DNA from 3 places in the Exiguobacterium sp. s6 genome. Region 1 is predicted to be linked to each of the others. Evidence: riboswitches for the same ligand, from Rfam matches in the RefSeq annotation. Region 1 holds a riboswitch; each other region holds the start of a gene.
The links. Region 1 has a riboswitch for thiamine pyrophosphate ahead of thiT (energy-coupled thiamine transporter ThiT). Riboswitches for the same ligand answer to the same signal wherever they lie in the genome.
Positions count from the first base shown of each region.

Region 2: linked by a shared signal. The riboswitch ahead of KNP75_RS06225 (YkoF family thiamine/hydroxymethylpyrimidine-binding protein) and the one ahead of thiT (energy-coupled thiamine transporter ThiT) in region 1 are both predicted to bind thiamine pyrophosphate.
Region 3: linked by a shared signal. The riboswitch ahead of thiW (energy coupling factor transporter S component ThiW) and the one ahead of thiT (energy-coupled thiamine transporter ThiT) in region 1 are both predicted to bind thiamine pyrophosphate.

Region 1 covers NZ_JACSLN010000001.1:1,680,467-1,686,975, forward strand. The annotation lists gene KNP75_RS08710 (Asp23/Gls24 family envelope stress response protein) at 1-205, opposite strand, end outside; gene rpmB (50S ribosomal protein L28) at 459-647, shown strand; gene KNP75_RS08720 (thiamine diphosphokinase) at 707-1,294, opposite strand; gene thiT (energy-coupled thiamine transporter ThiT) at 1,294-1,866, opposite strand; TPP riboswitch at 1,943-2,043, opposite strand; gene rpe (ribulose-phosphate 3-epimerase) at 2,063-2,719, opposite strand; gene rsgA (ribosome small subunit-dependent GTPase A) at 2,721-3,605, opposite strand; gene pknB (Stk1 family PASTA domain-containing Ser/Thr kinase) at 3,650-5,587, opposite strand; gene KNP75_RS08745 (Stp1/IreP family PP2C-type Ser/Thr phosphatase) at 5,593-6,327, opposite strand; gene rlmN (dual-specificity RNA methyltransferase RlmN) at 6,336-6,509, opposite strand, start outside.
Region 2 covers NZ_JACSLN010000001.1:1,204,271-1,210,779, forward strand. The annotation lists gene KNP75_RS06210 (SMP-30/gluconolactonase/LRE family protein) at 1-825, shown strand, start outside; gene KNP75_RS06215 (hypothetical protein) at 838-1,101, shown strand; gene KNP75_RS06220 (GTP-binding protein) at 1,204-2,397, shown strand; TPP riboswitch at 2,460-2,560, shown strand; gene KNP75_RS06225 (YkoF family thiamine/hydroxymethylpyrimidine-binding protein) at 2,640-3,233, shown strand; gene KNP75_RS06230 (ECF transporter S component) at 3,226-3,801, shown strand; gene KNP75_RS06235 (ABC transporter ATP-binding protein) at 3,794-5,125, shown strand; gene KNP75_RS06240 (energy-coupling factor transporter transmembrane component T family protein) at 5,122-5,856, shown strand; gene KNP75_RS06245 (DUF1643 domain-containing protein) at 5,872-6,459, opposite strand; gene KNP75_RS06250 (lytic transglycosylase domain-containing protein) at 6,494-6,509, opposite strand, start outside.
Region 3 covers NZ_JACSLN010000001.1:21,935-28,443, forward strand. The annotation lists gene KNP75_RS00155 (VOC family protein) at 1-387, opposite strand, end outside; gene KNP75_RS00160 (YcxB family protein) at 481-981, shown strand; gene KNP75_RS00165 (GNAT family N-acetyltransferase) at 963-1,442, shown strand; gene KNP75_RS00170 (hypothetical protein) at 1,437-1,703, opposite strand; gene thiW (energy coupling factor transporter S component ThiW) at 1,767-2,255, opposite strand; TPP riboswitch at 2,320-2,418, opposite strand; gene KNP75_RS00180 (hypothetical protein) at 2,443-2,763, opposite strand; gene KNP75_RS00185 (aminoglycoside phosphotransferase family protein) at 2,806-3,774, shown strand; gene KNP75_RS00190 (hypothetical protein) at 3,776-4,522, opposite strand; gene KNP75_RS00195 (hypothetical protein) at 4,615-5,307, opposite strand; gene KNP75_RS00200 (AAA family ATPase) at 5,406-6,326, shown strand; gene KNP75_RS00205 (DUF58 domain-containing protein) at 6,330-6,509, shown strand, end outside.

The DNA of each region.
Region 1 (6,509 bases):
GTACGTCTTCTCCATCTTGACGTACGACCACGCCTCGGGCGTAGTTTTCACGCTTCAATAGTTCTGCAATCCCGTCTTTCAATTGAGCTTGAGACGCCATTCCCACAACGCCGAAACATTCCATCGCCGCACCGCCTGCTAGTGTTGCGACCACGTCGTTCGTGATGTCAATATTGCCATATGTTGTCTTCATTTCAATTGCCATATGGAGTAGCCTCCTTCATTCGGAATGATTCCTTCACTACATTCTACAATAAGTACCTAGTTATTAAAAGAACCTGCTCCATAAACTCGGTCAATTGTAGCCGTAACCCTCATTCATTATTAAAATCCTTTCCAGTAATGTCAAGTTTTTTTCTTGTCATCCTATGATTTTCTAGTTGCATCGTGAAAAAACCCGTGCTAATATAAACGAGTGTCTATTAGGACGAACCCACATAAAAAAGGAGGGGAAACGCATGGCACGTAAATGCTACGTAACAGGTAAATCACCTAAATCAGGTAACAACCGTTCGCACGCACTCAACAAGACAAAACGCACTTGGGGTGTAAACGTACAAAAAGTTCGTATTCTCGTTGACGGTAAACCTAAACGAGTTTGGGTTTCAGCTCGCGCTCTTAAATCAGGTCTCGTTGAACGCGTATAATTTTTATACACGAACGAAATAAATCCCAGCGGCATTCGCCGATGGGATTTTTTTTGTGTTCATTTTTTGATATACAGCACGAGCACCTTTCCTTCATGCACGATCAAATCCGCCGCCTCACCGGCCCACTCGTTCGAAATCGTGAGCGCCTCATGGCTGACGACATCGTGACGGTCGAGCGGATATTTGACGCCGCGGATTGACACGTTCGCCCGCTTCCACGGGATGAGCGACAAATAATGATCGGCTTGACGTGGGAGCTCGTGACGCCCAGCTCCAACAAGACGAACGGTTTGCCCGGCCGTGAACAAACGCATCTCTGGATATGCCTCGAGCAGCCCAATATTGCCGAGCGTCATGTCGAGGCGTCCACCGAGAGCGCCGTACACAAGCATCTCCGTCGCCCCGTGTCCACGGGCCGCCTCGAGCGCGATCTCGAGGTCGGTCACGTCTTTTTCAGATGGGTAACGGACGGCGTCAATCGGCACTTCGCCCGTGAAGGAATCGAAATCGCCGACGACGAGATCCGGGTTCAGCCCTTGGTTCAACAGTGTCTCGTACCCCCCGTCGACGCCGATGATGTAATCGACGTCACGCGGGAGTCCCGAGATTGGTTCCGGGCTGGCCGCCACAATCAACACCCGCATTAGCGGAGACCCCGGGTCGCGAGCGTGGCGAAACGTGGTGCCGAGACGAACAAGAGAACGAGGACGACGGCCGACACGAGGAAGGACGGCAACATATACGTCATATTATAAGCAAACGAATAGGCGACGACCGGCCCTTCCGCGTACTCGGCGAAGAAGACGATCCCTGATAAGACGTGGGCGCCGTAGCGAAGCAGTGAACCGAGGAGCGCCCCGAGCACCAAGTAGACGACGAGCGTCTTTTTCGCCTCGTCCTTGGCGGCCCGTTTCACTTGACCAGCGAACAGTCCGGCCATCCCGACGACACCGTAAGCGAACGTGTAGTCGAGCAGGAACTGGACCGGTGTGAAGATGTAAGCCCCGAACAGCAGTTGCAGCGTTCCGACGAGCGCTCCTGTCGCCAGTCCGCCTTTTAATCCATGGCGGTACGCCATCACAAAGATCGGCAACATCGCCAGGCTGATCGATCCGCCCTGCGGCATCCGGAACGGGATGAGCAAATCAAAGATCAAGCCGAGTGCGGCGAACAATGAGATTTCAATGAGCGCCTGTAGTTTTAAACGTTGTTTCATCTTATTCCCTCCTTATTATATGAGCGAACGACAAAAAGCAGCATGACGTAAACGCCATGCTGCTATCCAGTAGCAACGTGCATTTTCGCCACATCCCTACGTCCGTGTGAACGGAACAGGTTCAAAGGGTTAGCAAATGCCTCTCAGCCACAGAATGTGACACCCCTTGCGACAATATTTGTTGTTCTATCGACGATTATACACGAGAAGCGTGACGAATGCTATCGATTGCGTCTTTATAGCTCGGCTCGTTATAGATGGCTGAACCAGCCACGAGCACATCAGCGCCAGCGTCGATGCATAATTTCGCCGTCTCTGCGTTGACACCGCCGTCAATCTCGATTTCAAAGTCGAGACGACGCGCTTGGCGCATCTCGCTCAGCGCCGCGATTTTCGGGACGACCGATTCGATGAATGCCTGGCCCCCAAAACCAGGGTTCACCGTCATGAGGAGCACCATGTCGACGTCACCGAGCACGTGTTCAATCGATGACAGCGGCGTATGCGGATTCAAGACGACACCACACTTGGCGCCGGCCGCTTTGATTTGTTGCAACACGCGATGCAAATGATTCGTCGCTTCAACGTGAACCGTGACGATATCCGCCCCGGCCTTGATGAAATCTTCGACGAACCGTTCGGGCTGGTCGATCATCAAATGAACGTCTAACACCATGTCCGACTTCTTCCGTAAGCTCGCTAACACCGGTAGGCCGATTGAAATGTTCGGGACGAATTGACCGTCCATGACGTCAAAATGGATGTAATCCGCTCCGGCCTCTTGGACCGCCTTCACTTCTGCCTCTAAATTGGCGAAGTCCGCCGCTAAAATCGATGGTGCAATTTTAATCATGTCAGTACCTCCGTTGTCTATCGTTTAACTCTGCCATAAACGTAACATAATTCTCATAGCGGGTGGAAGCGATTTCTCCAGCTTCGACGGCCGCTTTGACGGCACAACCTGGTTCGTTCAAATGGGCACAACCGCGGAATTTACAGTCATCATGCCGCTCGACGAACTCAGGGAAACACCAGCGCATCTCTTCGACTTCGAGTTCTTCTGGGAACTCGAGGCTCGAGAAACCAGGCGTATCGGCCACGAGCCCGTCAGCGAGCGTGATCAGCGTGACGTGACGCGTCGTGTGCTTACCGCGCCCGAGTGATTTCGAGATTTTCCCGGTCGCAAGTTCAAGCTCAGGTGCGACCGCGTTCAAGAGCGAACTCTTGCCGACCCCGGTCTGTCCGGCGAATACACTCGTCTTCTCCTTAAACGACCCGCGGATTTTTTCGATTCCCGACCCGTCCTCGGTCGACGTCTCGATGACCTCATAGCCGATGGAACGATATAAAGCCGCTGCTTCGTGAATCGTTTTCCGTTCCGCCTCCGTCAACAAATCCATTTTCGTCAAAACGATAATCGGATGGACTTGCTTCGACTCGATCAAGACGAGGAAACGGTCGAGCAGATGGAACGAGAACGCCGGCTCTTTTACCGAGAATAACAAGAACGCTTGATCGATGTTGGCGATCGGCGGGCGGACGAGATGGTTCGACCGCTCGTCAACAGCCAATATATAACCGGTACCATCCCCTTGGTCTTGGATGTCGACATCGTCACCGACGACCGGCGAGATGTTCCGGTTGCGGAAATTGCCGCGGGCGCGACAACGGATCTCTTGTTTCTCTTCCGTCATGACGTCATAAAACCCGCCTTGTAATCGAATAATCGTACCTTTCATTCCATTCCCTCCTTAGAAAAAGAGGCGACGCGCACGCCACCTCTTCATTGTGAATCTTTTGCTTGTGCGTAAGTCACCGTATCCGTGCGAACGACTTCGCCGTCGACTTCAATCGTCGCGGTTCCGACTTCGTCCGGTGCGATGACGAGCGTATACGAGTAAGTCGTTGTCTCCGTTATCTTATCACGCAACACCTCGACTTCGCCACGGGCGTCGACCGTCCGAATGACGACTTCGAGTGCCTCGGCTTCTTCGCCTTCAGCGGGCGGCTCGATTTCGACGTTGACTTCCCGTTCAATCGAGACGTCCGTCGGTTCGACCCCTTGTGACACGATGACGGTCAGTTCCGTCCCCGGGTCGACTGCCGTACCGGCCGTCGGGAGTTGACGGATGATTTGATTCGCAGGAACGCTCGTTGAATACTCATCACGTTTGACGATTTTCAAGCTATTCTGTTCGGCATACGTTGTCGCTTCCTCGAACGTATAGCCCGCCAAGTTGGCGAGTTCGATTTTATTGCTGCCGGTCGAGACGACGAGCGTCACCGTCTCTTCAGATGGGACGACCTCGTTGCCTGGGGCGATCGATTGGGAGATGACATCCCCGCTATCGACCGTCTCGGATGCCTCCGACTGAATCTCGATATCCGTGAACTCAAGATCTTTGAGCGTCCGCTCGGCCGACGACTGGGACAGTCCTTCAACATCCGGCATCTCGACCGTCTCTTTTCCGGCCGAGACGACAATCGTCACGGTCGTCCCACGTTTCGGCTTCCGTCCGGCTTGCGGTGTCTGCGAGATGACGTCGCCAGCGGCGATGTTGTCACTTGCCCGTTCAGTTGCCTCGACGACAAAACCGGCCGTTTCGAGCTCGGTCGTCGCCTCGTCGCTCGTCATGCCGACGACGTCCGGCACGACGGCACGGGACATCTCGTCAGCGATGACGTAAGCCCCAATCCCGCCACCGATCAACAGGAGCGCAAGCAAGAGCCAAAGCCACCACTTCTTCTTCCGTTTCGGTTTGTCTTTCACGGGTTCACTTGCTGCGACCGGTTGCTCCGGCGCCTCTTTGACGTTTGGCTCATCCGGTACGACCGGCGCCATGACGAGCGTCTGATCAAACGCATCTTGCTCAGCATTCGACCGCTTCGGTTCATTCGCACGTTCTGAATCAAGTGACGTCATGCAATCCTTTTTGAACGCGGCGACCGAGGCATGACGTGCGCCCGGTGACTTCGCGAGCGCCTGCATAATACAGTTCTCGAGCGCTTGCGGGATGTTCGGGTTCAAATCCATCGGTCGAATCGGGTCGTCTTGCAGATGCTGCAACGCGACGGCGACCGGCGTCTCGCCGATGAACGGCACCCGGCCGGTCACGAGTTCATAGAGCACGGCGCCGAGCGAATAAATATCTGACTTCTCATCGGCGAACTTTCCGCGCGCTTGCTCCGGGGAAAAGTAGTGGACCGACCCGAGGACCGACATCGTATGGGTCAGCGTCGCGTTCGACATGGCCACCGCAATCCCAAAGTCCGTCACTTTGACGTTGCCGCTCTGATCAATCATCATGTTTTGCGGTTTGATGTCCCGATGAATGATTCGATTCGCATGGGCATGGTCGATCGCATCACAAATCTGTCCCATGATGCGAAGCGCCTCGTCGACAGATATGTACTCTTCTTGCAAATATTGTTTCAGCGTCATCCCGTCGACATGTTCCATGACGATGTAATAGATGTCGCGTTCGTCTCCGACGTCGTAAATGGCGACGATATTCGGATGGTTCAGACTCGTCGCCGCATGGGCTTCTCGTTCAAACCGGCGTATAAATTGTTCATTATGCGAGAATTCAGATCGCAACACCTTGATGGCGACGGTTCGGTTTAAAATCTCATCGTGAGCCCGGTAGACATTTGCCATGCCGCCGCTGCCGATTTGCTGTTCGATCCGATAACGATCGTTGATTCGTTCTCCACTTCGCATCGGATTCATCCTCTCTTTCTATCTGTGAACTGGACGAGGGCAACAGTGATGTTGTCACTCCCACCCAAACGGTTGGCTCGATCGATCAATTGATCCGCCTTGACGTCCGCCGAGACGGGACGTTCCAAGACTTGCTTAATCTCGTCATCGGTCAAATGCGTCGTCAAGCCGTCCGTACAGATTAAAATCGTGTCAAACTCGGGTTCGGCAAACACTTGCAGATCAGGTTCGACATGCTCTTTCGAGCCGATCGCACGGGTGATGATATTACGTTTCGGGTGGACGCGCATTTCTTCCTCGGTCAACTCCCCGAGCTGCTTCAACACGTTCACGTAGGAATGGTCTTCTGTCAACTGCTGAAGTTTATCGTCACGCAAGGCATACACACGACTATCCCCGACGTGGACGATGACGATCGTCTCGTCGTGCCAGCAGACACCGGCGATCGTCGTCCCCATCATGAGCAGGTTCGCTTGTTTCGAGAAGTCGAGCACTTGCTCATTGGCCAGTTCCACGTTGTGGCGAAACCAATTCTCCATCTCCATCGGTGAGGCCGGAAGCGTCGGGAAGGCACGACGAAACTGCTCGATGACGAGCTGACTCGCGACCTCCCCGGCTTCATGCCCTCCCATACCGTCGGCCACGAGTGCGATCCCGGCGTGCTCGTCCCCTAAAATCAAGACGGCATCCTCGTTTTGCGCTCTCACTTGCCCCCGGTCGGTTCGGTATGCTAATTCCATCTTCCTGATTACCTCGTTTCTTGTTCGCGCTCCTTCGCTCGAAGCTGCCCACAAGCCGCATCGATATCCGAACCTTGTTCGCGACGAATCGTCACGTTCACTTTTCGGTCTTTGAGCACTTTTTCAAAGGCAAAAATTTGTTTACGTGGTGTGCGGACGTAGTCGCGCTCGAGCACGTGGTT
Region 2 (6,509 bases), 480 kb from region 1:
CCGTGTTGGGATGCTGAACTGAAACGGTTCTATTGGGTCGACATCGAAGGACACACACTTTGGTGGTACGACGAAAAGGAAGACGAGCTGTCATCGTTCGATATGGGACAACAGATCGGGTTTGCGGTCCCGAAAGTGACAGACGGCGTCGTCGTCGGCTTGAAAGACGGCATCTATGAATGGGACGAGGGATCGAAGCGACTCGATAAACTCGTCGAACTCGATGACCCGGAAGGGGATCTTCGCTTCAACGACGGAAAGGCCGACCCGTACGGACGAATCTTTGCCGGGACGCTTCATCTCAACGACGAGGAGAACGAGGCGACGCTCTATCGCTTGAACCGTGACGGCACGACCGAGGTCATGCTCAGTGAACTGACGCTGTCGAACGGTCTGACATGGTCTCCGGACCACTCGACATTCTACCATATCGATACACCGACCGAGACGGTCCGCAAATACCCGTTCGACTTGAAAACAGGAACACTCGGGGATGGGGAAGTCGTCATCGATTTCAAAGATGAGGAAGGATTCCCGGACGGCATGACATCCGATGAGGACGGCTTTTTATGGATTGCCCACTTCGCGGGCGGACGCGTCTCGCGCTGGAACCCGAAGACGGGTGAAAAAGTGCTCGAGGTGCTCGTGCCGGCCCCGAACGTCACGTCATGCTGTTTCGTCGGTGATGACTTGAAACAACTTGCGATCACGACGGCGCGCGAAGGAATGGATGACGCGGCGCTCGAGGCCCATCCGGACGCAGGGTCGGTCTTTAAAATTGATACAGATGTGAAAGGGATGCCGCTCTATCGGTTTGGTCGATAAGGAGGTACGAAGATGGTAAAACGATTGCTCGTTCGTGCGGGAATCGGTTTGGCGCTCGCGGCGGTCGCCCGGGTCGGGATTCAAAAGCTGTTGGAGGCAAACCGGGAAGACGATCATACGTATTTGAATCCGCGGTGGGATGAGACGCCGAGTGTGGATGCCGACAAGGACGCGGATGAGGTCGGTCTGACCCAGCTCGACTCGATTTATCGAGCCGAATGGCAGGCGAACGCCTATCCACGCTCAGAGGCCGAACGCAAGGCGTTAGAGGAATAGGCAGGAGAACACGTCCGGAAACGGGCGTGTTTTTTTCTTGACAAGACGTCACCGACCCGTCATTATCTAAAAAGTAATCATTACGATTTAGGAGTGGGTAGAATGAGACGAATCCCGATCACCGTGCTGTCCGGTTATTTAGGAAGCGGTAAGACGACACTATTGAACCACATATTGAACAATCGGACGGGCAAGAAATACGCCGTCATCGTCAACGACATGAGCGAGTTGAATATCGATGAGCGATTGATTGAACAGGGCGGTTTTTCAAGGACGGACGAAAAGTTGGTCGAACTATCGAACGGCTGCATCTGTTGCACGCTCCGTGAGGACCTGCTCGAGGCGGTAGCAGAGCTTGCGAACGACCGGGACCTCGACGGAATCATCATCGAGTCGTCCGGTATCTCAGAGCCGATCCCGGTCGCCCAAACGTTTACATATGCCGATGACGCCCTCGGCATCGATTTGACGAGCCGAGTCTATATTGATGCGATGGTGACCGTCGTCGATGCGTTTCGGTTCTTAAAAGATTTCAACTCGGGCGAGTCGCTCCATGAACGCAAGCAGGCGATCGAGGCGACGGACGTCCGCGAAGTCGTCGACCTGCTCGTCGACCAAGTCGAATTCGCCGATATCATCGTCTTGAACAAGGCGGATCGCGTGACCGAGACCGAACTCGGCGAGATGACCGGACTGTTGAAGGCGCTCAACCCAACCGCGAAGCTGTTGACGTCTGTCCATGCGAACGTGGAATTGACCGAGCTGTTGGATGTCAATTTGTTCGATTTCGAACAGGCGATGCATGCGGCCGGGTGGATTCAAGAACTTGAGACAGATGTGCACACGCCGGAGACGGAAGAGTATGGCATCAGCTCATTCGTCTACCGTCGGCGTCGGCCGTTCCACCCGGAGCGTCTCCATGCCTGGATTGAGACGTTTCCGGAAGAAATCGTCCGTGCGAAAGGGTTTTTATGGATCGCTTCACGGAACGACCTCGCCTGTCTGTTTTCACAAGCGGGTTACGCCTCGACGCTCGAACATGCCGGACGCTGGCTCGCGACGCTTCCGGAAGAAGAGCGCCGTCACATGTTCGCGGCCGAACCGGAACTCGCCGCCGACTATGTCGAACCGTACGGGGACCGACAGACGGAGCTCGTCTTGATTGGGCAGCGGATGGATCGAGCCATCATCGAACAAGAGCTCGATCACTGTCTGCTGACAGATGAGGAGATGGCGCTGGATTGGTCGACGCTCCGGGACACACTTCCGGGGAACGAGGTCGTCACGTTCTCATAAGACCGTTTACAAAATGAAAGCGGTCGTCTATACTGATTCTTGCATGAACAACCGCATACATTGGACTACACTAGGGGTGCTTCGGCTGAGATGTGAGCATGGCTCCAATCCCTTATGACTCGATCCGGGTAATACCGGCGTGAGGAAGTGTGGCACTTTTTCTAATGGATTAAAATTGGACGAGTGGCCGCATTCTCATGGATGCGGCTTTTTTGTGTACACATAATAAGGGGGAATAGAACATGAACAAACAATGTGGAACGAGCCCGATCGTCGGGTTCCGCTTTACACTGAGCCCGATGACGACTGATTTCGTGAGCATCATCAAAGGGGCGTTGAAGGAGACGGATTTACAAAACGTCTGGCGACATACCGATGACGTGTCGACGGTCATCCGTGGACGAAGTGAGCATGTATTCGATGTGGCTAAGACCGTGCTGTCACACGCGACGAAGACAGGGGAACATGTGTCGATGAGCGGGACGTTCTCGGTCGGGTGTCCAGGGGATACGGCCGGAGATGAAGTGCTCGTTGTGTCGAGCGAACCGCTTAATGGTCCCGTCGGTCCGCAATATGTCTCTTCACAGTTCGCGCTCTATCCGCTCGGTGATGAGAACTACATGGACATCATCTACGAAGAAATCGCTTTTGCGAAAGAGCGGGGTGTCTTCAATGACTCGATGCATTACGCCTCAGGCATACATGGGGACATCGAGCCGGTGTTCGCTTTCTATGAGGCGACGTTTGATCGCGTCCGACAGAAGACAAGCCACGTCGTCATGACGGTGACGTTCAGCGTGAACAGCCCGTCACACGAGGGACGCATGGATGCTTAAATCGTGGAAGTTAAAAGAAATCGTCTTGTTGTCGATTTTATCGGTCGTGTTCGCGGTGGTCTATTTGGCGTTCGTCCATGCTGGTAACTTGTGGGCCGGTCTGATTGGACCAATCGCCTACGAATGGATTTTTGGGATATGGTTCATCGTCTCGATTATCGCAGCTTATATCATTCGCAAGCCTGGGGCTGCATTCTTGTCCGAAGTGCTTGCGGCGACGATTGAGATGATGATTGGCAACGCCATCGGACCGCGCATCATTTTAGTTGGGATCGTTCAAGGGATCGGCGCCGAAGCGGCGTTCGCTTTGACGGGTTATAAACGCTATGATCTTTGGGTGCTCATGCTCGCCGGATTCAGTGCTGCTGTGACAAGTTTCGCGTATACGTACGTCATGGGAGGGCTCAATGCCCTCAGTCCGACATATGTGGCTACGATGTTCGCACTACGCGCAACGAGCGGGATGTTGATTGCTGGTCTGGGCGGTAAGATTTTGAGCGACTTGTTGCTTCGGACGGGCGCGCTTGATGGGTATGCCCTCGCGCGACAGGACCGTATGCATGGTTGAGGCAGAACATCTGACATTTCGTTATCCGAACAAGAAATGCGATGTCTTGACGGATATCACACTACGTCTAACAAAAGGGAGAACGGTCATTACAGGGGCAAGTGGGTCGGGAAAATCAACATTGCTCGCTTTGATGAATCGTCTCTATCCGGACAATTGTGATGGCATCGTGACGGGCAGACTGCACTTGTTCGATCGCTCTTATGATACGTATGAAGCTGGCGAAGTGAACCGGCGCATCGGAACGGTCTTTCAGGACCCGGACAGTCAGTTCGTCATGCAGACGGTCGAAGAAGAATTGATTTTCACGCTCGAAAACTTTGCCGTCGCGAGAGACGAGATGATGGCCCGTGTCACCACAATGTTAGAGGCGTTGCATTTGACCGATTATCGTCACCGTACCATTCATGACCTATCGGGGGGTGAGAAGCAGCAAATTGCCGTCGCTTGTGCCTTGATTGGCCGCCCCGAGTGGCTCCTCCTCGATGAGCCGCTCGCTCACCTCGATCCTGAGACCGCCCATCATTTCGTTCGTTGGCTCGACGGCGTCGCACAGACCGTAAACGTTGTCGTCATCGAGCATCGGCCATACATATGGGGTGATTTTTTTGACCGACAAATAAAGCTCGTGAGTGGGCGCATCGACTATGATGGACCGTTCATCGTCCGACCAGATTATGCGTTCTCTCCAATTAAAGTTGAACAAGGAAAGAAAATGTTATTTCACATACCGGAATTAAAACGAAAAACATTTCAATTAGCAGCGAGCGAGTTAAAGGTCGCTGAGGGTGATCTCATTGCGGTACTCGGTCGAAATGGTAGCGGAAAGTCGACATGGCTGCGAAGCCTAGCCCGGAAACATCGTGAAGTCGGCCTCGTCCCGCAATCACCGGCGCATCTATTCGTTACGAATGATGTGACCCGAGAACTCGCATATGGCCATAATCGCCCGATTGAGGACGTCTTAACGCGGCTCGGGCTCGAATCAGTGCGTGACCACCATCCACTCTCCCTTAGTCACGGTCAAAAACGAAGGCTCGCCATCGGAGTGATGATGCTGTCTAATAAACAACTGATTGCGTTTGATGAACCGACTGCCGGACAAGACGAGGTATCGCTTCGTGCGCTCTATGACTTAATGGTCGAACGAATACGATCCGGCCAGACGATTTTGTTTGTGACGCACGACCTCAGCTTCGCGCGGATTGCGAACACATATTATTTGATGTGTGACGGCGACTTGAGTGGGCCATATGACGCTTCACTCTGGGATGAAAAAGAATTACTACGCACCCACGGCTTATTGATGGAGGAATCGCGATGACATTTCATGAGATGAACCCGACGATTAAATTTCTGACCGTGGCATGTCTCATGTTCGGTCTCGCCTTCATGTATAACCCTTGGACTCCGCTTGCTGTTTTTCTCGGTACAGTTACACTTCAAACGCTATTCTCTGCTGTGAGCTGGAGAAGATGGGGGTTGTTCATGATCCCATTTTTATTGACCGCGCTCGGGACATTGTGGACGACGCTCGTCTTTGGAAAGCAATCAAGCGGAGATGTCGTGTTCAAGCTGTTTGGCAATGATGTGACCGATGAGAATGTGATGCTAGCAGCGACGCTCTCCTTACGTGTGTTGGCATTCACAGCCTTGTCGCTTCTGTTCACGCTGACGACGGACCCGAAACGGTTCGTCTACAGTTTGATGCAACAAGGAAAGCTATCACCAAAAATCGCATATAGTGTCTTCGTCGGTTTTCGTTTCTTTCCGATTCTAAAAAAAGAACTGATGCAACTATATGAAACGCATGCGCTACGAGGCGTACGTTTGGAGACGAGACTCGATCACATCCGCCACGTCCCCAAATTAATCGTTCCGCTTCTTGCTGGATCGATTCGCCAAGCGGAACGAATCGCGTTCTCGATGGAAGCACGTGGGTTTACGGGGGAACCTCGAGCGACGTACGAGGTTGTCCCCGTCACCAGGAACGACTTTCTGTTGGCGTCGCTTTTGCTCCTATTGTTTGGAGTGAGCGTATGGATTGGCATATAAACGAAACAAGACGACTCACTCGGAGTCGTCTTGTTTCGTTTCTTTTACGATTCTAAATTTCGGTTTGATCGATTCGTTATTGAACGCCTCGAGCACGGTGTTTTCGTTGGCCATACGAATCTGTTGCGGCTCGCCTTTGGAAGTCGTGCCGATACAGAACATATGCGCCTCATGATCGGCAAAGAGCGCCTTATACGGGGTGGCATGATGCATCAAGCGTCCCGGAGAGCCCCAGCCGACGATAATCATACCTCCGCTCGCCTCGACCTCGTCGAGCGTTTCCTCAACGTAATGAAAGTTGACTTCGTCGAGTTGCGATTCGACGTACGGCAGATTGTCATTGATGGCGAGTGTCGGGACGAGGCTGATGACGCGCATCTCACGGATCGGTTGATCGAGATGGTTCCGCATGAGCATATACGCCCGCTGCGTTGTCGTACCGGACAAGAAAGCATCGCTCATCCGGGGCGAGTAGATGATGACGGCACAGATGACGCCGTCGACGACATCTGTGAATTCGTACGAACGCAAGTAGCGCTTCGTCTTGTCCTCATTGAAGACCGACTTGACACGAATCGTCACTTCCTCGATATGGGTGTTCATAAGGTTTCCTCACTTTTAATCAAATAGTGCCGGGTCAGACCCAGCCTGCG
Region 3 (6,509 bases), 1.7 Mb from region 1:
AAACGTGTCCCGGAGCTCGATAATCGTGCCTTCCGGGGCTTTTAATTTACTCAAATGACCATCAACGACGAAGTAGATGTTCCCGCCGTGCTTTGGTAGGAACGTTACACCGAGGTCCTCGAGGCGCCGCACTTCTGTTTCGAGGTCATCGACATAAAGCGCGAAGTGGACCGGGCCGGCCACGTGCTTTGAATAAGGCGACAACGTCTCGTCGACTTTTGCCGTTTGAAGCTCGATATAGAAATCGCCAAGTTTGAGCCAGCTGTTGAACGCTCGGGTGTGGAAGTCGGGTGACTCTTGGACGAGCTCGAAGCCGAGCGCCTCATAGAATCGTTTGGACGCCTCGTAATCGGGCGTTTGGATGCAGAGATGGTGGATTTGTTTCATCGTGTCACTCCTTTGTTTCATTCTATCGAATCGACGTTCTAAACGGAACTTTTCTTCACGTGAGACGTATAGGACACCGAGGAGGGAATGACGATGCAGATTCAATATGAATTGACAGAAGACGACTATATCCGGTTCAACTTGAGCCATGTTAAACGTTCGAAGACAGGTAAACGGATGCTCCTCGTGCAGCGGATTATCGGACCACTTATCTTTTTAGGCGCTGCTTTCGTGTTGGCGATGTGGCTCCAAGAGACGGACTGGTGGCTGTACGGGATATACGGGATCGCGAGCGTTCTGTGGTTCCTATATTATCCGAAATACTTTGAACGGCATGTCCGGAAGCAGACGCGTCGTCTCATCGACGAACGTAGCAACGAAGGCATGATTGGCCCCCATACGATGGATTTGGAGGAGAACGGTCTGCGCGATTTAAATGAGTTCGGCGAGACGCGTGTGTCATGGGCAGGAATCAAGGAAGTCGTCGAGGAGGATGATTATGTGTATCTATACAACTCCTCGGTCAGCGCCTATATCTTGCCGAAGCGCGGACTGGACATGGAAGAGGTGCGCCGATGGCTGCCAATACGCTGACGACTCAACTCGTCGATGACACGAACCGGGATGCCGTCGTCGCCTTGACCGTCGCTTCTGACCAAGCCCGTTTTATCGAAACGAACGCCGAATCGCTCCGCGAGATGGAAACCGATGTCAAATATGCGTGGCAGTGCTATGCACTTTGTCGTGATGATCATCCCGTCGGCTTCATGATGATTGGGGCAGAGAACAAGGTGGAGCGTTACATCTGGCTCGATCGATTTATGATCGATGTGACAGAGCAAGGGAAAGGAATCGGGTCACGCTTTTTACAGTTGGCGCTCGTGTGGATTCAAGAGCGATTCGATGTGGATGACATCGTCCTCAGTCTCCATCCGACGAACGAACTAGCGAAACGATTTTATGAGAAGGGTGGATTTGTCGACAGCGGCTTGATTGATGAGGCAAACGGGGAAGAGATTTGGGTGTATCACGTCAAACAGGGACAGCCGTCATGAGTCGGCCGTCCCTGTTTTCGTCGTCGTTGAGCCTTGAACAGCGTTGCCCGCTTTGAAAAAGAGGACGAGGGCAGCCACTCCGAAAATCGAGATGGACACATTTTGGAGCAGCACATCGACGAACATCGGCTCGCTGGAAAACGTGCCCGTCGCAATCTGAGCATTCCAGCGGGTGAACGTGGCGATGCGTTCAAGCGTGTACAAGAGACCGGACATGGACAGGCAAGCGGTGGCAGCCAGTAATAGCGTCAATCGATTCAAGAAATGACCTCCCAGTATGTGTTATCCTTATTTTACCATTTTTTTAGCGGGGGGAACTCCTATTTATCGTTTCACCGTGAGCGGTCGCAATTGCTTGACCCGAGCCAAGACGATCCAGCCGAGCACGGCGCCGGTCACACTCGACGCAAGGAAGGCCGGGAAGAAGAACAGTGCCCCGAACTCGTTCCCCATCAACACCTTGGCGTACGGGACGGCGACGAGCGAGGCGATGAGCCCTGTCCCGATGACTTCACCGAATGCGGCGAAGGCGACGCGGTTCGTCTTCATATAGAAGACCCCGGCCAAAAGCGCCCCAATCATACCTCCGGGAAAGGCCAAGAGCGACCCGGTACCGGTCATGACACGGACGATTCCGGTCACGAACGCAACGAGAACGGCCCCGATCGGCCCGACGGTGACGGCGGCGATGACGTTCACCATATGTTGAATCGGATAGGCACGGGCGACACCGGTCGGAATCGAGATGAACAGGGAACCGATGATGGCGATGGCGATGAGCATCGCCATCCAAGTGAGTTGTTGAATACGCATAGATAGTCTCCTTTCAAAATGAAAACGCCACTTCTCCAAGTGGAAAAGTGGCGTGGAAAGACAGACGAATCCCACACCACTTCCCTACGCTGGTATGAGCCAGATCAGGTTCGAAGGGTCCGGCGCATGCCGTCTCAGCCCGAAGGCTCCCCTAGTGGTCGTTTATTAACATGAGTATAGCATACCGTCATTTGACGCGGTCGAGCTTTCGTGGTCGGAACGTGACATAGGTGATGCCGACGAACAGGCCATACAACAAAAGGGAGAAGACGAGATTGATCAGCCACGGGAGTGTCCCCATGAACACGGCGACGGACGCGTTTTGAAACCAGACGAGCGAGAGCGACAGCCCGACAAAGCTGAGAACGAGCGTTGTCCAAAAGCCGACAGCTCGGCGCTTGAACAGACGCCAAACGAGCAGCCCGATGATGAGACTGACGACGGCCGTCGCCCCTAAGTACATATACAAGATGGCATCGACCGGGTATGAATAATATACAACGTCCATATCGTTTCCTCCTAGGAGATGATGAAAGAAAGGGTGAAAAGGATGAGACAGGCAATCCCATGGCGTGACCGATCGTTTCGTGAACGGTTCGAACGATGGATTGAGGCAAACGTGCCGAATGCGAGGTGGCACGTGATCAAAGATACCGATTTGACGTACTTGCTTGTTGGCGCGCTCAATGAGGAACGTTACTACGCCAAAGCGGTGACCGACATCAGTCGTGGTGAGGTCGATTTGTCGGCGTTTCTGGCCGAGCGGCATCCTGATTTCGTCCCTGACGTCATCGCCATCGATTCAGCCCGGAACTGGTTGCTCATGCGAGACATCGGCGGAGAGGCGTTACGTGAACGGCCGGACGTGAGTCGATACGAAGCGGCGTTGCGTCAATACGCACAGCTGCAGCGACAGGAGATCGACCAGATCGAGACCTGCTTGTCTTACGGCATCCCGGACCGCCGACCGACCAAGTTGAAGGACGAAATCCGCACGTATTTACCTGAGCTCTGCGCCGGGCTCGAGCGATACAAAGCCGAGGCCATGCTCGCGCTTCAAGATGAATTGATCGCCATGTGCGATGAGCTGGCGACCGGGATGCCGATGAGTCTCGAGCACGGTGATTTGCACGGCGGCAACATCTTCTGGCGGGAACGGACGAATGATTTGTGTATCCTCGACTGGGGCGACGCGACCGTCACGCATCCATTTTTCAGCGTGCGCGTGTTTTGGAACGCGCTGTACGACTTATTGCCGGAAGAAGACGAGGTCGCCTGGTATGAACAGATTCAAACGATGCGTACGGTTTATTTGGAAGCGTGGAGCGGCGTCGCATCCAAGGACGTGCTTTGGCGTCACTTGTTGATCGCTGAAGAGCTCGGTTGTGTCTATCGGGCCTTGTCGTGGCATGTGTACGTGACGAGTTATCGGTACGACGTAGCTGAGTCGAGCGATAAGCCAGCGCAATGGCTCAACTTGCTACTCGAGTACCGGGACTTGAAACGACGCTTCCCATAAGTCATTCATACTTCTCGAGTAGGTTTTCATAATCCGTCTCGCTCCAAAACAGTGGGGCAATCGACTCCGGCCCTTTGAAGATTTCACCGTCTCGGTCGTAGACGATGGCGTAGCCACCTTCGACTTCAAAGACGATCAAGTCGGCCTTCACTTCCTTGACCCCGTTTCCCGCGATGATGACGTTCTCGAGCGGATCGCGCGCCAGTTGTACGCCCCATTCGTCGAGCTCGACGATGAGCGCGGATGTGTAGGCGTGGCGATTATAGAGCGCCTGAAACTCGTCTTCGGTCAAAACGACGTCCGTCGGTGGGGCACTTGTCCCATATTTTCGTTTCTCGATTTCTTCGACGAATTGAAGGAACGATGCTTCTTGCCAAAACAGCGGCGCGACCGACTCGGGACCGTTAGCGATGTCCCCGTTCTCGCTCTCATAGACGGTGGCGTACGTGCCGTCATCGAGTTTGAATGGATGAATATCGGCGTATGTATGCTGGATGCCGTCGCCGGCGATGACGACGTGCTCGAACGTCTCACGGAACGGGGTGAGTCCATCGTTCTCGAGTGCCTTCAAGAGCGGCGGGACTTTTTCATATTGGTCGAAGACGTCTTTAAAATCTTCTCGCGTCCAAGCGGTGATGTCTTCGGACGACGGTTCATTTGTATCGGCCGGGACGATGGGTTGCTCAACGGAATCGGTGCACCCGGTCAGCAAAAACACACTGAATCCGAGTAGGCCTAGGCGTTTCATCAATCAAACCTCCTAAGAAAGTTACATTTTTTTCCTATTATCAATGATCGTAGCATGTTTGCCAGTCATTGAGAACCCGGGTACTTTCTCGCTCAGGGTTGCCGCTTCAAGTAACGGTCGAGTGCCTCGTGAAATCGTTGTTGCTGCTCGAACGGGATGTCATGATCGGATGCGGGACCATAGCGAATCAGATGATAGAGCGAGGCGTCGATATCTGTCAGCTCGATGCGTTCGAACCAGTCGACGACCGTCTCATTCGTCCGAAGTTTTAACTCAGGGGCGAGCGACGCGTTGAACGTGATGAGCCAATCCCTCAGTTCGATGTTCGTGAGCATCGGGAACGTCTGTGCAGCGATCGTTGCGTCCGCTTCGTGTGATGATTGAGTAGAAGTGTCATCCGTAAAAAGGAACGTGAGTCCTTTCAGCCGTCGACGACGCAACCATTTCCGGACACTGTAAACAATCAATCCGGCAGCAGCGAGGATGGCGAACAGTGTTCCGAGTCCTCCGGGTGCATCGCCTACACCCAAACCGAATGGAAACTCAAACATTTTTTTCTTTTCACGTAAGGATCCACCTTTTTCGTTTTCACCAACTGTCGTTAAATCGATTCCATCCTCGTCCGGTTCCTCTTCTTCTTGCTCACGCTCTTCTATTAGAGGATCGTCAACTGGATGGTCGAGCGTTTGAAACCAACTGAACGTCTCCTTACTGACAAAGACGAACGTCACAACGAGACAAGCTGTCACAACAAGGATCCCTATAAATCGAGATGACCACTTCATCCTTTCCCTCCTTATCGGAATGTTCAGACTATTTATTGTCTATATTACCATAAACAGGTAAACTTCGAATAAGACATCTACCAACGGAGGGGAACGAAATGGGAATCGAAGCGGTCATCAAACAGTTGAATGAAGTGTATTTGGGGAAAGGTGAAGTCGTCCGGCTCTGCTGCACGGCGCTTCTCGCCGAAGGGCACATCTTGCTCGAGGACGTACCTGGAACGGGGAAGACGTTGCTCGCCAAAGCGATCGCCGGCAGTTTGGACGGGTCATTCTCGCGCATCCAATTTACGGCCGATTTGCTCCCGTCCGACGTCATAGGGACCGACTACTTCAATATGCAGACGCAAGGATTTGACCATCGGCAAGGTCCGATTTTCGCGAACATCGTCCTGATTGATGAAATCAATCGAGCCGTCCCGCGCACCCAGTCGGCGCTGCTCGAAGCGATGGAAGAACGACAAGTCTCAATTGGCGGGAAGACGTATCCGATGCCGAAACCGTTCTTTGTCATCGCCACGCAGAACCCGATTGAATCGGCCGGGACGTTCCCGCTCCCAGACGCGCAACTTGACCGGTTCCTCATCTCGATTCCGGTCGGCTATCCGGACGCCGCCGAAGAGCGAGAACTGTTGTTGCAAGTGTTGACCGAGACCCGCAAACAAATCGAGGCCGTGACGTCACTCGCCTCGCTGCAAGAAGCGCAGGCCGAGACGAGACAAGTCGCGATCCAAGACGATGTCCTCGACTATATGCTCGGTCTCGTCCATGCGACTCGGGCGCACGCGTCCGTCGAGGTCGGAGTCAGCCCACGTGGCGCGATCGCGCTGCTCCGCGCTTGTCAAAGCTATGCCTATTTGGCCGGCCGACTGTACGTCATCCCGGAAGACGTCAAAGCCGTGGCGCCGTACGTCCTCGCCCATCGGATCAGCTTGACGCTTGAAGGCGGCATCAAGTCGACAAAAGCGAACGTCATCGCACACATTTTAGACACCGTGCCCGTGCCGGTCGAGGGCTGACGGATGATCCTGTCCACGCACGTTTGGTTGCAGCGACGGCTCCTACCTATATATCTTTTGAGCGGAGCCATGCTCGTGTTCTTCCCGTACGTATACGGATTGGGTTACATATGCTTCATTGTAGCGAGTGCGATTTGGATGCTCGAGCGGACGCGGCAACAACTTGAGCGGCACATCGATCTC